3 regions of the Blautia sp. BCRC 81119 genome follow, and region 2 is predicted to be linked to each of the others. Evidence: predicted binding sites of a transcription regulator. Region 2 holds the regulator's gene; each other region holds the start of a gene.
What was found. Region 2 encodes NrdR, which represses ribonucleotide reductase genes. Its sites were predicted from a motif close to CACAANATNTTGTG; they were not measured.
Positions count from the first base shown of each region.

Region 1: a site for NrdR is predicted at 1,753-1,766, ahead of DMI82_RS07360 (ribonucleoside triphosphate reductase). Genes of this name have one in related genera too.
Region 3: a site for NrdR is predicted at 4,116-4,129, ahead of nrdD (anaerobic ribonucleoside-triphosphate reductase). Genes of this name have one in related genera too.

Region 1 is NZ_QJHD01000009.1:80,789-86,679, forward strand. Features, by position in the region: gene DMI82_RS07360 (ribonucleoside triphosphate reductase) at 1-1,601, opposite strand, end outside; gene hflX (GTPase HflX) at 1,816-3,051, opposite strand; gene DMI82_RS07370 (tetratricopeptide repeat protein) at 3,053-4,111, opposite strand; gene glmM (phosphoglucosamine mutase) at 4,120-5,466, opposite strand; gene DMI82_RS07380 (nucleotidyltransferase family protein) at 5,481-5,891, opposite strand, start outside.
Region 2 is NZ_QJHD01000010.1:66,173-72,063, forward strand. Features, by position in the region: gene gdhA (NADP-specific glutamate dehydrogenase) at 1-805, shown strand, start outside; gene nrdR (transcriptional regulator NrdR) at 997-1,446, opposite strand; gene DMI82_RS07895 (YlmC/YmxH family sporulation protein) at 1,585-1,839, shown strand; gene sigG (RNA polymerase sporulation sigma factor SigG) at 1,953-2,732, shown strand; gene pap (polyphosphate:AMP phosphotransferase) at 2,797-4,269, opposite strand; gene DMI82_RS07910 (hypothetical protein) at 4,539-4,907, shown strand; gene DMI82_RS07915 (ATP-binding protein) at 4,928-5,891, opposite strand, start outside.
Region 3 is NZ_QJHD01000009.1:58,283-64,173, forward strand. Features, by position in the region: gene DMI82_RS07240 (DUF11 domain-containing protein) at 1-277, opposite strand, end outside; gene arcC (carbamate kinase) at 843-1,775, shown strand; gene nrdD (anaerobic ribonucleoside-triphosphate reductase) at 1,939-4,074, opposite strand; gene DMI82_RS07255 (hypothetical protein) at 4,274-4,825, opposite strand; gene asnA (aspartate--ammonia ligase) at 5,042-5,891, shown strand, end outside.

The DNA of each region.
Region 1 (5,891 bases), on a different contig from region 2:
GCCGGTGTTGCCTCCAGGTTAAAAAGCTCTCCCGGATACTGCTCCTGATAGTCTGAAAGACGGCTTCTCATATGCTCCAGAACCTCTTTTGTAAACTTCTGGGTTTCCGGATCTGTCATGTCTTTTTTCAGCCAGCAGGCATTTAAGCCCGCTTCGTTCATTCCCACAAGGCCGATGGTGGAAAAATGATTGTCAAAGCTTCCAAGATATCTCTTCGTGTACGGATACAGTCCCTCCTCCAGAAGCCTGCTGATCACATCTCTCTTGATGTGAAGAGATCTTGCGGAGATATCCATCATGTGGTCCAGGCGCTGATAAAATTCCTTCGGCGTTCTGGAAAGGTATGCGATACGCGGCATATTGATGGTAACAACGCCTACAGAGCCTGTGCTCTCACCGGAGCCAAAGAATCCACCACTCTTTTTGCGGAGCTCACGGAGATCCAGACGGAGGCGGCAGCACATGCTGCGGATGTCGCTTGGCTTCATATCACTGTTGATATAATTGGAAAAATACGGAGTACCGTACTTGGAAGTCATCTCAAAGAGAAGACGGTTGTTCTCGGTATCAGACCAGTCGAATTCCTTTGTGATGGAGTAGGTCGGGATCGGATACTGGAATCCACGTCCGTTGGCATCTCCCTCAATCATGGTCTCGATAAATGCCTTATTGACCATATCCATTTCTTTCTTACAGTCTTTGTATTTGAAATCCATGTCCTTGCCGCCTACGATAGCCGGAAGCTCTGCAAGGTCGTCCGGAACGGTCCAGTCCAGTGTAATGTTGGAAAATGGTGCCTGAGTGCCCCAGCGGCTTGGAGTATTTACGCCATATACAAAGGACTCAATGCATTTCTTAACCTCCGGATAGGAAAGGTTGTCTGCCTTTACAAAAGGTGCCAGATAAGTATCAAAGGATGAAAATGCCTGTGCGCCCGCCCATTCGTTCTGCATGATACCCAGGAAATTCACCATCTGGTTGCAGAGTACACTTAAATGCTTTGCAGGTGCAGAAGTAATCTTACCCTCAATACCACCAAGTCCCTCTCGGATCAGCTGCTTCAGGGACCAGCCTGCACAGTAACCGGTCAGCATGGACAGATCATGGATATGGATATCTGCATTTCTGTGTGCATCTGCGATCTCGTTGTCGTAGATCTCAGACAGCCAGTAGTTTGCGGTAACTGCTCCGGAGTTGCTTAAGATCAGACCTCCTACAGAATAAGTAACCGTTGAGTTCTCCTTTACACGCCAGTCCTCAACCTTTACATAGCTGTTTACGATTTCTTTATAGTCAAGGATGGTGGATTTCATATTGCGGATCTTCTCACGCTGCTTACGATAAAGGATATACGCCTTGGCAACATCAGAATATCCGGCCTGGATCAGTACGTTCTCCACACTGTCCTGGATATCCTCAACAGAAATCCGGTTGTTCTCGATCTTATTCTGAAAATCCGCTGTAACACGAAGTCCCAGAAGATCGATCATATCCGAACTGTAATTCTTACCTTTGGCATCAAATGCCTTATCAATTGCCGCAGTGATCTTCCCCATTTTAAATTCGTCTAATTCACCGTCTCTTTTTACTACCTGAAACATAAGAAAATGCCTCCCTCATGCATTTATTTATAAGCGGATATTTCATTCCGCCTCACTTGCCTGCTTACGAACACACTCCGTTTCACGATCTGTGTTCAAAGCGCTGTAGGCTTATTGTATCAGACACGCCTCTTTGCGTCAACATAAAAAGCACCATATATAGTGCCCGTTTTGTTCACGGTACTATATATGGTACTGAGTAGATATTTTAACATTATGTGACTTTCGGATAGATTTCCCGCGGAACTCTTGCTTTTACAGCAATCCCTCCTTCGGTATACTCTTCCGAAAGAAGCTGTCCATACTCACGGATCAGCTGGATCTGACCGGCCTCCGAATAAGGAAAAAGCCGTTCCATATAAATCTGTCCTTCTGCCAGTATCTCAGAAAGAAGCTGCTTAAATTCCTCAAGCCCCTCTCCTGTCCGTGCGGAAATCTTCAGCGTATGGTCTGCCCGGAGATCCCGAAAGTTTTCCCCGGAAACACGGTCCTGCTTGTTAAAAAGTGTGATCGTCTTTTTTCCCAGAGCACCAAGCTCTTTCAGGGTTTCATATACGATATGCATCTGTATCTCCGCCTGAGGATTGGATGCATCTACCACATGAATGATATAATCCGCATATTTGGCTTCCTCCAGGGTACTCTTGAAGGCTTCCACCAGATTGTGGGGAAGCTTGCGGATAAAGCCTACGGTATCCGTAAGAAGAAGCTGCTGTCCATCATCCAGTGTCAGAAGACGGGTAGTCGGATCCAGTGTGGCAAACAGCTTATCCTCCGAAAGCACCGAAGCGCCTGTCAGTGTATTCAGAAGCGTTGACTTTCCTGCATTGGTATAACCGACAATGGCTGCTGTCTTCAGATTTCCCACAGCTCTTCTGGAACGGATCAGCTCTCTGTGCTTTTCTACCTGGGAAAGCTCCTGCTTCAGTGCGGATATCCTGTTCCGGATCAGACGACGGTCTGTCTCCAGCTTTTTCTCACCAGGGCCTCTGGTTCCGATTCCTCCTCCAAGTCGCGAAAGAGAAGAACGTAGTCCCACAAGACGTGCAGACCGGTAACGAAGCTGTGCAAGCTCTACCTGGATCTTGCCTTCACTTGTGACGGCACGCTTCGCAAAAATGTCAAGAATCAGCAGGGTACGATCCATAACCTTGCACTCCAGCTCCCGCTCCAGATTATTCATCTGGGCAGGAGAAAGCTCATCGTCACAGATCACACCATTGGCATCCAGGGCATAGAGAAGACCTTTTACCTCTTCGATCTTGCCTTTTCCGATATAGGTGCCCGGATGTACGGCCTCACGATTCTGAATGATCCTGCCTGCAACCGCCGCACCTGCCGTAGCCGCAAGTTCTCCAAGCTCATCCAGGGATTCCTCCATGTCATCCCCCCGATCTGCCTGGACACCGATCAGGATAACCCTGTCCTGTATTTCCTCAAAATATTCCATATCAGCCCTCCGAAGACGTTCTTGTTTTCAGAAAAGCCCGCTCTTTTTTTGCAGCGGAATCTTCAGGGAACATCTCAATATATTCCTGGACCTTGGTCAGTGCAGTAGCAAAATCCAGCTTTTTTTCATAGGCTACGATCTCATTGAACAGAAGACTCTGCATCTCGTCTGTGGTAGCTGTCGGAAGGCCCTTTGTGATGTTATCAAGAGCGGAATCATAATCTCCGCTTCGGATATCGCACAGTGCCAGACCATTATAGCCCTTGGCGGAATCACCCACTGCAGAAATATACTGCTTGTACATTGCCTGGGCATTTTCCACATCATCCTGGGCCAGATATACCATCCCCAGAAGAAGCAATGCTTCCGTATTATCCTTCTTGGTTGCTTCCAGAAGCTCTTTTTTTGCGTTGCTGTAGTCTTCCATATAATAGTAGACACGGCCTCTGTCACAGTGGTCCTGGGCATCCTTGGCCTCAGAAGAAAGAGCAGCTTCCAGATATCTGGTTCCGTCCGCTTCCATATCCTTGTCCAGATATGCCGCATAGATCTCGATCGCCATATCATAGGTGGAATCTTCTCCATAGGCCTGTTTGAAGTTAGATGCGGCTTCTTCGTAGGAATCCATGGCAAGGGCAACCTTTCCAGTGAGAAAATAACTGCCTGCATCCATGGAAAAATCTTCTCCAAGTGTCTGGCAGTCTGCCATGGCATCCTCGTATTTTCCAGACTTCAGCTCTGCAGTAGCCCGGTAGGACAGGATATCCTTACGAAGGCTTTTGCTTACTTTATCGCAGTTCAGAGCTTCCGTGAAGCTATTCACGGCATCCTCATATTTGCCAAGACGCAGGCTTGCGATACCTGCCCCGCGATAGGACTGTACCAGCTTCACTCCGTTCTGGATAGAGCTCTGGTACTCCTCCAGGGCATACTTGTAGCTTCCCTGGGAAAGATCCTTTCCGGCCTGTTCATATATTTTTGTTTTTTCACTGCCGCAGCCGCCCAGAAGCAAGGCTCCTGTAACGGCTGCAAGAATCAATACGGTCTTTGTTTTTTTCATGGAATTCCTTATTCTGCAACAAGCCCTTCGGCTTCCATCACATCAACAACACTATCTACATATTTATGGCAGAGATCATCCGTTCCCGCTTCTACCATAACACGGATCAGCGGCTCTGTACCACTCTCACGTACCAGGATACGTCCGTCATCGCCAAGTGCCTCTGCGGCTGCCTCAATGGCTGCTTTTACCTTTTCGTTCTCCAGTGCTGTTTTCTTGTCGGAAACACGCACATTCCGGAGAAGCTGCGGATAAACCTTCATCTCCTTTGCAAGGTCGCAGAGTGTGGCCTTCTGATCCACACATGCCTCCATGATCATAAGAGAAGTCAGGATCCCGTCACCGGTAGCGGAATAGCGGCTGAAGATGATATGTCCGGACTGTTCACCACCGATACTGTAATTGTTTTCCATCATGTTCTCGGCAACGTATTTGTCACCAACTGCAGTCTGCTCATAGTCGATGCCTTCACGCTCCAGAGACTTGTAAAGACCAAGATTAGACATAACGGTTGTTACAACTGTATTTCCGTTGAGCTGGCCTTTCTCTCTTAAATATTTGCCGCACACATACATGATCTTATCACCGTCAATGATGTTTCCGTGGTGGTCTACGGCGATACAGCGGTCTGCGTCACCATCATATGCAAAACCGATATCCAGGCCTTTATCTACCACGAACTGTCTCAGAACTTCAATGTGTGTGGAACCGCAGCCACGGTTGATGTTGGTCCCGTTTGGCTCATTGTTGATCACATAGGTTTTTGCACGAAGTGCGTCAAAAACGCTCTTGGCAATGGCGGATGAGCTTCCGTTGGAGCAATCCAGCCCAACCTTGATATTTTTGAAATCATGGCACGGGATAGAGATCAGATGTCCGATATAACGGTTTCTTCCGGATGCAAAATCCACAGTACAGCCGATATCTTCTCCGGTTGCCAGCGGAAGCTCCTCGATCTCGCCGTCCAGATATGCCTCGATACGTGCTTCAATATCTGCGGAAATCTTCTGTCCGTTCTCATTAAGGACCTTGATCCCATTATCATTAAACGGATTATGGCTTGCGGAAATCATGATACCGCAGTCAAAATCTTCTGTACGTACCACATAGGATACACTTGGAGTTGTGGTCACATGAAGCAGATAGGCATCTGCTCCGGATGCGGTAAGTCCTGCCGCAAGGGCATACTCAAACATGTAACTGCTTCTTCTTGTATCCTTGCCGATCACAATCTTCGCCTTGTGATCTCTGCCGTAATACCAGCCGAGATAACGTCCCACACGAAATGCATGATCTGCTGTAAGCTTTACATTTGCTTCACCACGAAAACCATCTGTTCCGAAATATTTACCCATAATGTTCTCCTTTATTACTGATACAGTCCTTCCGGATAAACGCCGTCATCTGTAAGTTTTTTGAATGCAGCCTGTACAGATGCCTTATCCTCCTGATAGGTAACACCGAACCACTCGTCCTTTGTCTCAAGAACATCTACCGCTGCTTTTCCGGAATGGATCAGCTGGTCGATAAGCTCAGGAAGAAGATACTCTTTTTTGATGTCTCCCTCTTTGATCCCGCCAAGGAACTCAACGAAGCCTTTCTCAAGGATCTCCATAAATTCCGGTGTCAGTCCCCACATATTCATGGAAACAAGGCTCTTTGTATCCAGTGTTTCTGCTGTACCATCATCATTTCTTGTCTCTGCGCCGTCTGCTGTCTTGAAGATGTTATGTGTCTCTGTAACGCCCACAAGCTTGCCGTCCTCAATATGGCACACTCC
Region 2 (5,891 bases):
CTTCGGACAGTATAAGAGAATCCGTGGCCTTTATGAGGGTGTCCTTACAGGAAAGGGTCTTTCCTTCGGAGGTTCCCTGATCCGTACAGAGGCTACCGGTTACGGTGTTGTATACATGCTCAACGAGATCGCCAAAGCTCACAATGATTCTGTAGAAGGAAAAACAATCGTTGTAACAGGTTCCGGTAATGTAGCTATTTACGCTGTTGAGAAAGCTACTCAGCTTGGTGCCAAGGTTGTTGCAATGAACGACTCCAACGGATATGTCTACGATCCGAACGGAATCAACCTTGACGTCGTAAAGGATATCAAAGAAGTAAAACGTGGACGTATCAAAGAATATGCAGACCGTGTTGAGGGTGCTACCTACACTGAGGGACTTGGCATCTGGAATATCAAATGTGATATCTACCTTCCATGCGCTACTCAGAACGAGCTTGGTCTTGACGGAGCTAAAACACTGGTTGCAAATGGCTGCAAATACGTCGTTGAAGGTGCAAACATGCCTACTACTCTTGATGCAACAACATACCTTCAGGAGAACGGTGTTCTCTTCATGCCTGGTAAAGCCGCAAACGCTGGCGGTGTTGCCACATCTGCACTTGAGATGAGCCAGAACTCCATGAGACTTTCCTGGACAAGAGAAGAGGTTGATGAGAAACTCCACAACATCATGATCGATATCTTCCACAAAGCTGATGACGCTGCTAAACGTTACGGTATGGAAGACAACTATGTTGTAGGTGCAAACATCGCCGGCTTCGAAAAAGTTGTTGACGCTATGAAAGCTCAGGGTATTGTTTAATTAAGTTTCCTGAATCATTAATGTATATTTATAGCAGGGACCGCAGAGGATTTTTCCCAGGCGGTTCCTGTTTTTTTGTATCCACTTTTACGATCTCTGAAAAATCGAACATTCATGTTTCAAAAAAGGCCGGTTGTCTTTTGACAATCGGCCTGAAATCTCCTGCATTTGCGGTCTATTCATTTAATCTCTTAATTGATCAGCTTCTTCAGCTCATCCATAAAGGTACTGACATCTTTAAACTCTCTGTATACAGACGCAAAGCGTACATACGCCACCGCATCCAGATCCTTCAGATGCTCCATAACGATCTCTCCGATCTTGGTACTGCTGATCTCACGGTCTTCTGACCGGAAAATATCTCCTTCTATGGAATCGATCATCTCTTCCACTCTCTCAATGGGAATGGGGCGCTTATAGCAGGCACGAAGAACACCATCCTGGATCTTGGAACGTTTATAGCTTTCCCGGTTCTGATCCTTCTTGATCACAGTCAGCGGAATCGTTTCCACCTTCTCATAAGTTGTAAAACGCTTTCCGCAGGCATCACAGAGACGGCGGCGGCGGATGGAATTGGTATCCTCTACAGGTCTGGAATCTACAACTCTTGTATTATCCTGGTTACAGAACGGACATCTCACGGAACTCTCCCCCTTTCCGGATCAGTAAATCATTACTAAATTCGTTTTTATTATAAAATAAATGCACATAATGTGTCAATAATCGGACTTGCATAAATTTTACAGATTTTCCATAAAATCATACCAGGTGATGAATTTATGCGCATCTGTGAGCTGAAACAAAAAGAAGTGATCAATATCCATACCTGCCGCAGTCTTGGCTGCCCTCTTGATGTGGAATTCTGCTGTGAAACCGCACGTCTGAAAGCCCTGATCATGCCGGAACCGGGAAAATTTTGCTGGTGTTTTTCCAAAGAAAATGAATATTCCATTCCATGGGACTGCATCCGCCAGATCGGCGAAGATATCATCCTTGTTGATTTCCGTAATGAAAAACTGCTGTCCGGAGAATAAATACCTCCTTATTGTCAAGGCCCTTTATTTTTTATATTTTCCCTGAAAAAGTATATTTCAACCGCCCTCTGAGAATCATCTTAATGTACTGACAAGACAAGGAGGATTCTAAGATGGCACTGAATAAAGTTGAAATCTGCGGAGTAAATACCTCAACCCTTCCCGTTCTCGATCAGGAAGAAAAGGCGGAGCTCTTTAAAAGAATCAAAGCTGGCGATGAAGAAGCCAGGGAATTGTACATCAAAGGCAATCTGCGGCTTGTTTTAAGCGTGATCCGGCGTTTTCAGAACAGCAGTGAAAATCCGGATGACCTTTTTCAGATCGGCTGCATCGGCCTGATCAAAGCGATCGATAATTTCGACACCACTCTTCAGGTAAAATTTTCCACCTATGCAGTTCCCATGATCATCGGAGAGATCCGAAGATATCTCCGTGATAACAACAGCATACGGGTCAGCCGTTCTCTGCGGGATATCGCTTACAAAACCATCTATACCCGGGAAAACTATATGCGGCAGCATCTCAAAGAGCCTACCATTGCAGAAATCGCTGATGAGATCGGTATCGACAAGGAAATGATCGTCTATGCCATGGATGCGATCCAGAGCCCGGTAAGCCTTTTTGAGCCCGTGTATTCCGAAGGCGGAGATACCCTATATGTTATGGATCAGATCAGTGATAAAAAGAACCTGGAAGAAAACTGGGTGGAGGATATTTCTCTTCGAGATGCCATGAACCGGCTTGGAGAGCGTGAACGTCACATTATCGATCTCCGCTTCTACGAGGGAAAAACCCAAATGGAGGTAGCTGATGAGATTGGTATCTCCCAGGCTCAGGTCAGCCGACTGGAAAAACATGCTCTTCGCAGTATGCGAAACTATCTCCGGAATTGATTCATCTCTCTTCAGACAAAAAGCTGCAGCAGAATATCTGTTATCCTGCCGCAGCTTTTATCTCTTATTTCAGCGCTTTCTCAATTTCTTCGATCACGATCCGAAGCGCCTTCAGCCTTGCATATTTCTTATCTACGGATTCCAGAATGTGCCATGGTGCATAAGCAGTACTGGTTTTCTGAAGCATCTCATCTACTGCTGTTTCATACTGATCCCATTTTTCACGGTTTCTCCAGTCCTCATCCGTGATCTTCCACTGTTTTTCCGGATTGCTCTGGCGGTCGTTGAACCTGGCAAGCTGGGTGTCCTTATCAATGTGGACCCAGAATTTCACGATCACAGCGCCCCAGTCAGAAAGCTCCTTCTCAAATTCATTGATCTCATTGTAGGCACGTCTCCAGTCATTCTCGCTGCAGAAGCCCTCCAGACGTTCTACCATCACTCTTCCGTACCACGTCCGGTCAAAGATGGCAATGTGACCATCCTTGGGAAGCCTTGTCCAGAAACGCCACAGATAATGACGGGCTTTTTCATGAGGCTCCGGACTTGCGATAGGATATACCTCAAATCCACGGGGATCAAGAGCCTCCGTGATCCTCTTGATATTTCCTCCCTTTCCGGCAGCATCCCAGCCTTCATAGGTGATGATCACAGGCACTCTTTTTCGGTAAAGACGGTTATGCAGGCTTCCAAGCTTTGCCTGCAGTTCCTTAAGCTCAGCCTTGTACTCTTCATCCCCCACTTCTTTTCCATCCAGAGGAATCTCGCTTAATCTGGGCATCTCCACCAGAGGAAAAACATTCTGCAGGATCGGCACTGCATGTTTGCTGTTTTCCATGGCAACCTCTATATTGCTGATCATGGTTTCCAGTACCTGCAGTTCTGCCCACTTCCGGTCACCGGCATCGACAATATACCATGGAGCCGCAGATGTATTGGTATCCTGCATATACTGGTCGAAAATCTTTCTGCACTTCTTATAATGATCATTCTGCCAGAGATCATATTCATTGACTCTCCATCTGGTATCCTTGCTTTCCAGAAGGATGCCCATACGTTTTTCCTGTTCTTTCCGGTCGATCTGTATAAAAAATTTCAGGAGTACATATCCATTATCCGTCAGCTGACGTTCAAATCTCCGGATACTGTCAATCCGTTTTGAATAATTGTCACCCTTCAGCTTTTTATCCATACGTTCACGACAGGTCTGATCCATCCATCCTGAATCCAGGAATGTAAACTTGCCCGCTTCCGGGATTTCCCTGAAATATCGGTAAAGAAATGGTTTCCGAAGTTCTTCCTCTGTAGGTGCTGACATAGTCGCAACTTTGAAGAAACGAGGATCGATATTCTTGATCACCTTACTTATGGTACTTCCTTTTCCGGAAGCTCCCCAGCCTTCAAACAGCACGATCACCGGAATCTTATGCTCTTTCAGAGCCATCTGCAATTCATATAATCTGGTTCTTGCAGCACTTAAACGCACTTTGATATCCTCTTTTTCCGGAATCTGTTCCGGGTTCCAGTTTTTCAACATCTGCATCGTCCTTCCTTGAATTTTTTGAATATTCATATTATACCACAGAAGATCTTATTTTACGATAATTTTTACATAATTTTAACCTTTAGCCTCACAAAAGCAAACAAATTGCACAACAAAAATCATTCATAAGCATCGAAAATCTTTTTAACCTCTTGACATTTTTGTCGCCGCTTCATACAATAGACGCTGATTGTTATTTTTTTAACTTCATAAAAAAGCAGTGCCTGAAAACTGTTGAAATAATAAAGATCAAGGAGCCGATCATGAAACTCACAGAAAAACTTCTGCAGAAAATGGAACAGAAAAAAGAACTCTATGGCGATGGCATCATCATGCCGGACGGGGATTACCGTCTGATCCAGGATGGACACTTAAAAACTCTCATGTCCCTTCTTCCATATACAGAAAACGAAATCTGGAAAATGATCCCCGATGATGATTCCGCACTTTTCTGGCTGGTAGAAAAAACAAGCTGCGTACTGACCGATGTCAATTCCACAATCGGAATGAAGATGACCCCCGCACAGCAGAAAACCTACGAAGCACTTTCCAGTCGCGGGATCATCTCTGATGAATATTATGATCTTACCAAACAGCGGGAAAAAGTAAAAGCTGCCCGGGCTAACGCCTGAGCAGCTTTTATTTATATCTGTCAGTCCTCATACCCTTCCAGAAAAGAATGTTTCACTCCATCTTTTTTGTATGCGATAACTGTATGAAGATTAACATTTTCCACACTTCGGAAAATATTACTTTCTACATGTGGATTTACCTTCTTAAGTTCTGCGATCAGATTCTTGATCTCCATTCTCTTGGAAACACTGGTACCATCTGTACGGCAGGTAGTACAGGTATCGGTAAATTTACATGCACACTGGATAAAATGAAGGTCATTATAATCTCTCCAGTGTTTGATATCTGCCTCCCGGATCAGATACATAGGACGGATCAGCTGCATTCCCTCAAAATTTGTACTATGGAGCTTCGGCATCATAGTCTGTACCTGCGCTCCGTAAAGCATTCCCATCAGGATCGTCTCGATCACATCATCATAGTGATGTCCAAGAGCGATCTTGTTGCAGCCAAGCTCCTTTGCCTTGCTGTAAAGATAGCCCCTTCTCATACGGGCACAGAGATAGCATGGGGATTTTTCTATATTATAAACCGCATCGAAGATCTCAGTCTCAAACACTGTGATCGGAATCCCGAGAAGCCTGGCATTGTGCTCGATCACCGCACGGTTTGCCTCATTATATCCCGGATCCATCACAAGAAACACCAGTTCAAAGGGAAACTTGTTATGACGCTTCAGTTCCTGGAACAGTTTGGCCATCAACATAGAGTCCTTACCACCGGAAATACAGACTGCTATCTTATCTCCCGGCTTCACCAGCTCATAATCGTTGATTCCCCTGGCAAATCTGGAAAACAGCTGCTTATGGAACTTTTTGCGGATACTCAGCTCGATATCCTTCCGCCGCTGTTCCATTGCATCATTTTCCTCTTCTTCACTGTTCTCTTTACCGGATTCTTTCTGCATCTGCTGAAAAAGCCATCCTGTATATCCACCTTTCAGGCTCAGTGCGGGAATTCCTTTTTCCCGGAGCATCTCTGCA
Region 3 (5,891 bases), on a different contig from region 2:
CCTGAAGTTCGTCGTCCCACTTCTCATTTTTCTCCTTATCCTCCGAAAACCTTCTCCCGGACAGCCATTCATTCAGGCCGCGGATCCGGATCCCAAGCTCCGCCTGTCCGGATTCTCTGTCTTTCCAGAACACACTCTGATCGATAAACGGTGCCTGTCCCGGCAAAAAATCTGCTCCCAGAGTCAGCTCCGGTTCTATTGTTCCTCCCAGCATGGCTCCTGCCAGCACTGTCACAATTCCGGCTTTCTTCATCTGTTTCCATATTCTGTTTTTCATGGCTCTTCCTCATTTCTGCCTGATCTGGCATTTCTTATACACATGTTTTTTTTACAGAAACTTACTTTTCCACAGACAAAGGCATCCCTCCCCGGCAAATGATGCATGATCAATATTTTTTTCGATAAAATAAAATGGATTTCTGCATCGAAACGATGCGTGAACAGATCCCGCAGAATGCAGGATCAAGACTTTTTCAATGTATCACATTTTCAGACCATGCGCAACCGGATATAAAAATTATAAAGTTTGTTTAAACTTTCTTTATAAATTTTCCATTTCTTTTAGATTAACGACATATTTTAAACATATTTTCTCTATATAATAGGTGTTGGATAGATGAAAAACCACTCTCTATCTCCCCCCTCAAAAAATAGTAGGAATCAAACCGTCTGACTGGATCAGGCGGTTTTTCCTGTCTCGGAAAACACTCGATTTTCTATTGCATTTCCCACATAGGTCTTTTATAATAAAATATAATATTCGTGCATCGTTTTCGATGTACTCGTTACTGAATACAGTAACTGATTTCATTCCAATTTTTAAGAGAAACGAGGTATTTCCTATGAGCGAAAAAACCGTAGTAGTTGCATTAGGCCACCGGGCACTTGGCACCACACTTCCAGAGCAAAAAACAGCTACAAAACTCGCAGCGAAGGTAATCGCAGATCTGGTAGAGGAGGGAACCCGCGTAGTGATCTCCCACAGCAACGGTCCGCAGGTAGGGATGATCCACACCGCAATGAATGAATTCGGTAAGGCACATCCTGATTATACATTTGCACCAATGTCCGTATGTTCCGCCATGAGCCAGGGTTATATCGGCTATGACCTTCAGAACGCCATCCGTGCTGAGCTTATCTCCAGAGGGATCTACAAACCGGTCAGTACAGTTCTGACACAGGTTGTCATCGATCCATACGATGAAGCATTTGCAGAGCCAGAGAAGATCATTGGACGTGTTCTTAACGCAGAAGAGGCCGAGGCTGAAGAAGAAAAAGGAAACTTTGTCACAAAGGTGGGCGAGGGCCAGTACAGACGTATCCTTGCAGCACCGAAGCCACAGAAGATCGTAGAGATTGAAACCGTAAAGGTCCTCTCTGCAGCAGAGCAGATCGTCATTGCCGCAGGCGGTGGCGGAATCCCGGTTCTTGAGCAGGGAACTCAGCTGAATGGTGCCAGCGCCATCATCGAGAAAGACCTGGCAGCAGGACTTCTTGCAGAAGAACTGAACGCTGACACTCTGATGATCCTTACAAGCGTCGAGAAAGTAAGCCTTGACCATAATACGGATCACGAATCTTATCTGGATACTATTTCCACAGAAGATGCCAAGAAATATATTGCCGGCAAACAGTTTGCGGCAGGCTCCATGCTTCCTAAGATCGAAGCAGGTGTTTCCTTCGTGGAGAAGGGAACCGGACGCCGTACCATCATCACAGACATGGCCCATGCAAAAGACGGCTACCGTGAGAAGACCGGAACTATCATTAAATGATCATTTTACGGACTCAGAATACAAAGTGAACTATAAAACTTCACTTTACATAAAAATATCCCGCAGACGGCTGCTGGTCTTACCGGCAGCTCTGCGGGATATTTTTTATACTGTCTGACTCTACATCCGATCACTGTTACACAGTTGATCGGGCAGCCAGTATTTACATAGATTTTCGCTCAGCGATCTCAGCCATCTTCGCCTCATTCAGGCGGGTATCTCCATGGACACGGCTGTAGGAAAGATATCCGTTCATACGGTCGATCTTGGTCAGATTTCTGGAACCGCAGACAGGGCATACATCCATCTCCAGTTCCTCATGACCACAATCGTCACAGTATGCAAGAGAAAGGTTCACTCCCTCATAATATCCCAGATCCATGGCTCTGCGGATCAGTGTACGGATAGCTTCCTTATTGTAGCCGATCGGATAACGTACATACTGAATCTTACCGCCATTGCAGAGCTCCCAGAAACGTCCCTCCAGATCCTGTTTCTCGATCGGAGTTACATCCTCTGTTACATGGCAGTGGAAGCTGTTGCTCACATATGGTCTGTCAGAAACGCCCTCAATGATTCCATACATCTTACGGAACTGCTCTACCTGCAGGCCACAAAGACTCTCTGCCGGTGTTCCGTAGATCGCATAAAGATAACCATCTTCCTTCTTGTACTGATTTACCTTGTCATTGATATATTTCAGGACCTCCAGAGCAAACGCCCCATCCTCGGCAATGGATTTGCCATTGTAAAGTTCCTGAAGCTCATTTAACGCTGTGATACCGAAGGAAGCTGTCATAGGCTTCAGGATCTTGCCAATCTTTTCATTCGGTTTCAGATGTCCGCCGTAGAAACCGCCTTCACAGTATGCAAGCGGGTTGGTGGATGCACGCATCTGTCCCAGATATTCGTAAGTGCGGATGTGCAGGTTACGGATCATTTCCAGATAGAAATCCAGAACCTCATAAAAATCTCTGCTCTCCGCTCTGGCCTTTGCAAGGATCATCGGAAGATGAAGGCTTACCGCACCAATGTTAAAACGTCCCACAAAAACAGGCGTATCATTCTCATCCGCCGGCTCCATACCGCCACGCTCATACCACGGACTTAAGAAAGCACGGCATCCCATCGGGCTGATGACCTTCTTGTATTTCCTGTACATACTGGAAATATAGCCTGCGCCGGACATAGACAGCCAGTCCGGATACATGGTTTTGGAGGAACACTCCACACCAGCCTCAAAAATATCCTCACAGCACTTTCCTGGACCATGGATCTCTTTGTCATAAAGGAATACGATCTTCGGGAAAAGTACCGGTTTCTTGTGTCCGGCCTTACCCTGTCCTCCCTGATGGACCTCAAGAAGGGAAATCGTACACATCTTCTCAAACTGCTCGGTTCCGAGACCAAGTGTCACCGTAACAAACGGATAATCACCTCTGGAAGAACCGACGGTATTCAGCTTGTACTCAATTCCCTGCCAGCCCTGGTCATAATCCCTGCGGACCTTATCAAGAGCATACTCAATAGCTCTCTCCTCACGGCCACTCCAGCTCTCGTCCGAGTATTTCATAAATTCGGAAATATATTTATCATAGCTCTTCTTTGCATACGGTGCCAGGATCTTATCAACCTCCGGCACTGTAAAGCCACCATACTGCTGTGCTGCTGTACTGAGAATGATATCCCCCATAACATCAAAGGCTGTATCCAGAGTCTTCGGCTCGTTATACCAGACATTTCCCATCTCAAAACCGCCACTTAAAACAGCTGCCACATCGAACAGACAGCAATTCATGGTATCCAGACGTGCAGACTGGTCATGAATATAAATGTAGCCGTCCTTACATGCCTGAAGCTCATTACGGTTCATAAAAAACTTCCGATAGAGTTCCTTGTTCAGCTCATTAAAGATCAGGCTTCGTTTCGTGGCAACAAGGGCGCTGTCTGTATTGGCATTACTTTTATCACCGATATAACGGATCGCCTGACTCTTGGTATAGACATCATCCATCATATGGATAAAATCCAGCTTGTAATTCCGATAATCACGGTAGCTCTTGGCAACTGCCGGATTCACACGCTCCAGAGCCCCCTCCACGATGTTGTGCATCTCCTGGATCTCGATCTCATTCTTTCCAAGGGAATCCGCATGCTCCTGGGCAAAACGGCAGATAAAATCCTTCTCCTCGTCTGAAAAAGTATAAAGAATACGCTCTGCGGATTTGTTCACGGCAGCCACGATCTTCTGCGGATTAAACTCCTCTCTTGTCCCGTCTTTCTTGATCACATATAACATTGCTCATCCCTCCCTGTGCTATATATAAGTCGCTATGCAAATACTATATATAGTACCTATATCCTCTATATATTGTTTTTCATCTATATGTTGTGCTAGGCATGAGTATAACACAGCTGAGGAGAAAAGAAAAGGGATATTTCTGTATACACGAAAATACAGACACTTAGCACTGCCTGATCTCACTGCAGAAATATTCTCACAAATTCGTTCCGATCCAGTCTGCAAGAAAATCCCATAATTTCGGAAGCAGAATGGCCAGTGTCACTATAAACCATATGATCCAGCCTGCCCCGCTGCTTTTCTGATCTTTTTTTTGCTGTTTTTTTCCCTGATCTAAAACTTCTGCACGATTTCTGCCCACCGTTGTTTTATTCCTGGTATTAACTGCCGCTGCAGTCTTACGTCCGGCTGCTGCACCTGTATTCCGGCTTCCGGTTAGATTCCGATTCAAATCGGTATTGCGGCTTGCATTCGTATTCCGGTTTATGTTTGTATTCCGGTTTATGTTTGTATTCCGGTTTGCGTTCGTATTCCGGTTTACGTTTCCGTTATGTTGTGTTGTTTGATCAGCATCCTGTCCATACTGCCGCATCATATCCCGCACTTTGGCGGAAGCATGTTTATAATGTATCTCCCGGGGCTCATTCAGATGATATAACACCTCATCATTTCTGTAAGGCATCCCACATAATGAACACCTGCCATTTACAACCTTACCCCCACAAACCTGACACCTTTGACCTGCCATAAGCTCCCTCCATTCTATCCGTCAAAACGGATATTTATATTTCCATCGTAAACATAAGCATTCTTTTTTCAGTATATCACACCAGGCATTTAATACCCAGTATTTTTCTACGATACCCCAAAAGACTTCCCCTCTCATTATATTGCCACTCCACCCATTTTCTGTTATAATACCCCACAGAGCAATAAGCCTAAAAATCATCAGGAGGAGCCGATAATGAATACAATCACAATCCCCGCAACCTATCATGCAGACCTGAACCTCCATGACACACAGATTGCGATCAAAACCGTAAAAGATTTCTTCCAGCAGACACTCTCCCAGAAGCTGAACCTTCTTCGAGTATCCGCTCCAACATTTGTAGCACCGGAATCCGGCCTTAATGACAACCTTAATGGTGTAGAGCGCCCGGTAAGCTTTGATATCAAGGCTATCGAAGGAAGCAACGCCGAGATCGTACACTCCCTTGCCAAATGGAAACGCTACGCACTGAAAAAATACGGATTTTCTCACGGAGAAGGTCTTTACACAGATATGGTAGCCATCCGCCGGGATGAAGATCTGGACAATATCCACTCTGTTTACGTAGACCAGTGGGACTGGGAAAAGATCATCTCCAAAGAAGAGCGTTCCATTGAAACTCTCAAGGAAACCGTACGCACCATTTACAGTGTCCTTCGTAAAACTGAGAAATACATGGCTGTACAGTATGACTACATCGAGGAGATCCTTCCGAAGGATATCTTTTTTATCACAACTCAGGAGCTTCTTGACATGTATCCGGACTGCACACCGAAGGAACGTGAATATCGGATCACCCGTGAAAAGGGCGCTGTCTTCCTTATGAAGGTAGGAAAAATGCTCACCAACGGCGAGCGCCACGACGGACGTGCCCCGGACTATGATGACTGGGAACTGAACGGTGATATCCTCGTATACTATCCGGTACTTGACATTGCCCTTGAGCTTTCCTCAATGGGAATCCGTGTTGATGAGGACGCACTTGACCGCCAGCTTACCGAAGCAGGCTGTGATGACCGAAGAGAGCTTCCATTCCAGAAAGCAA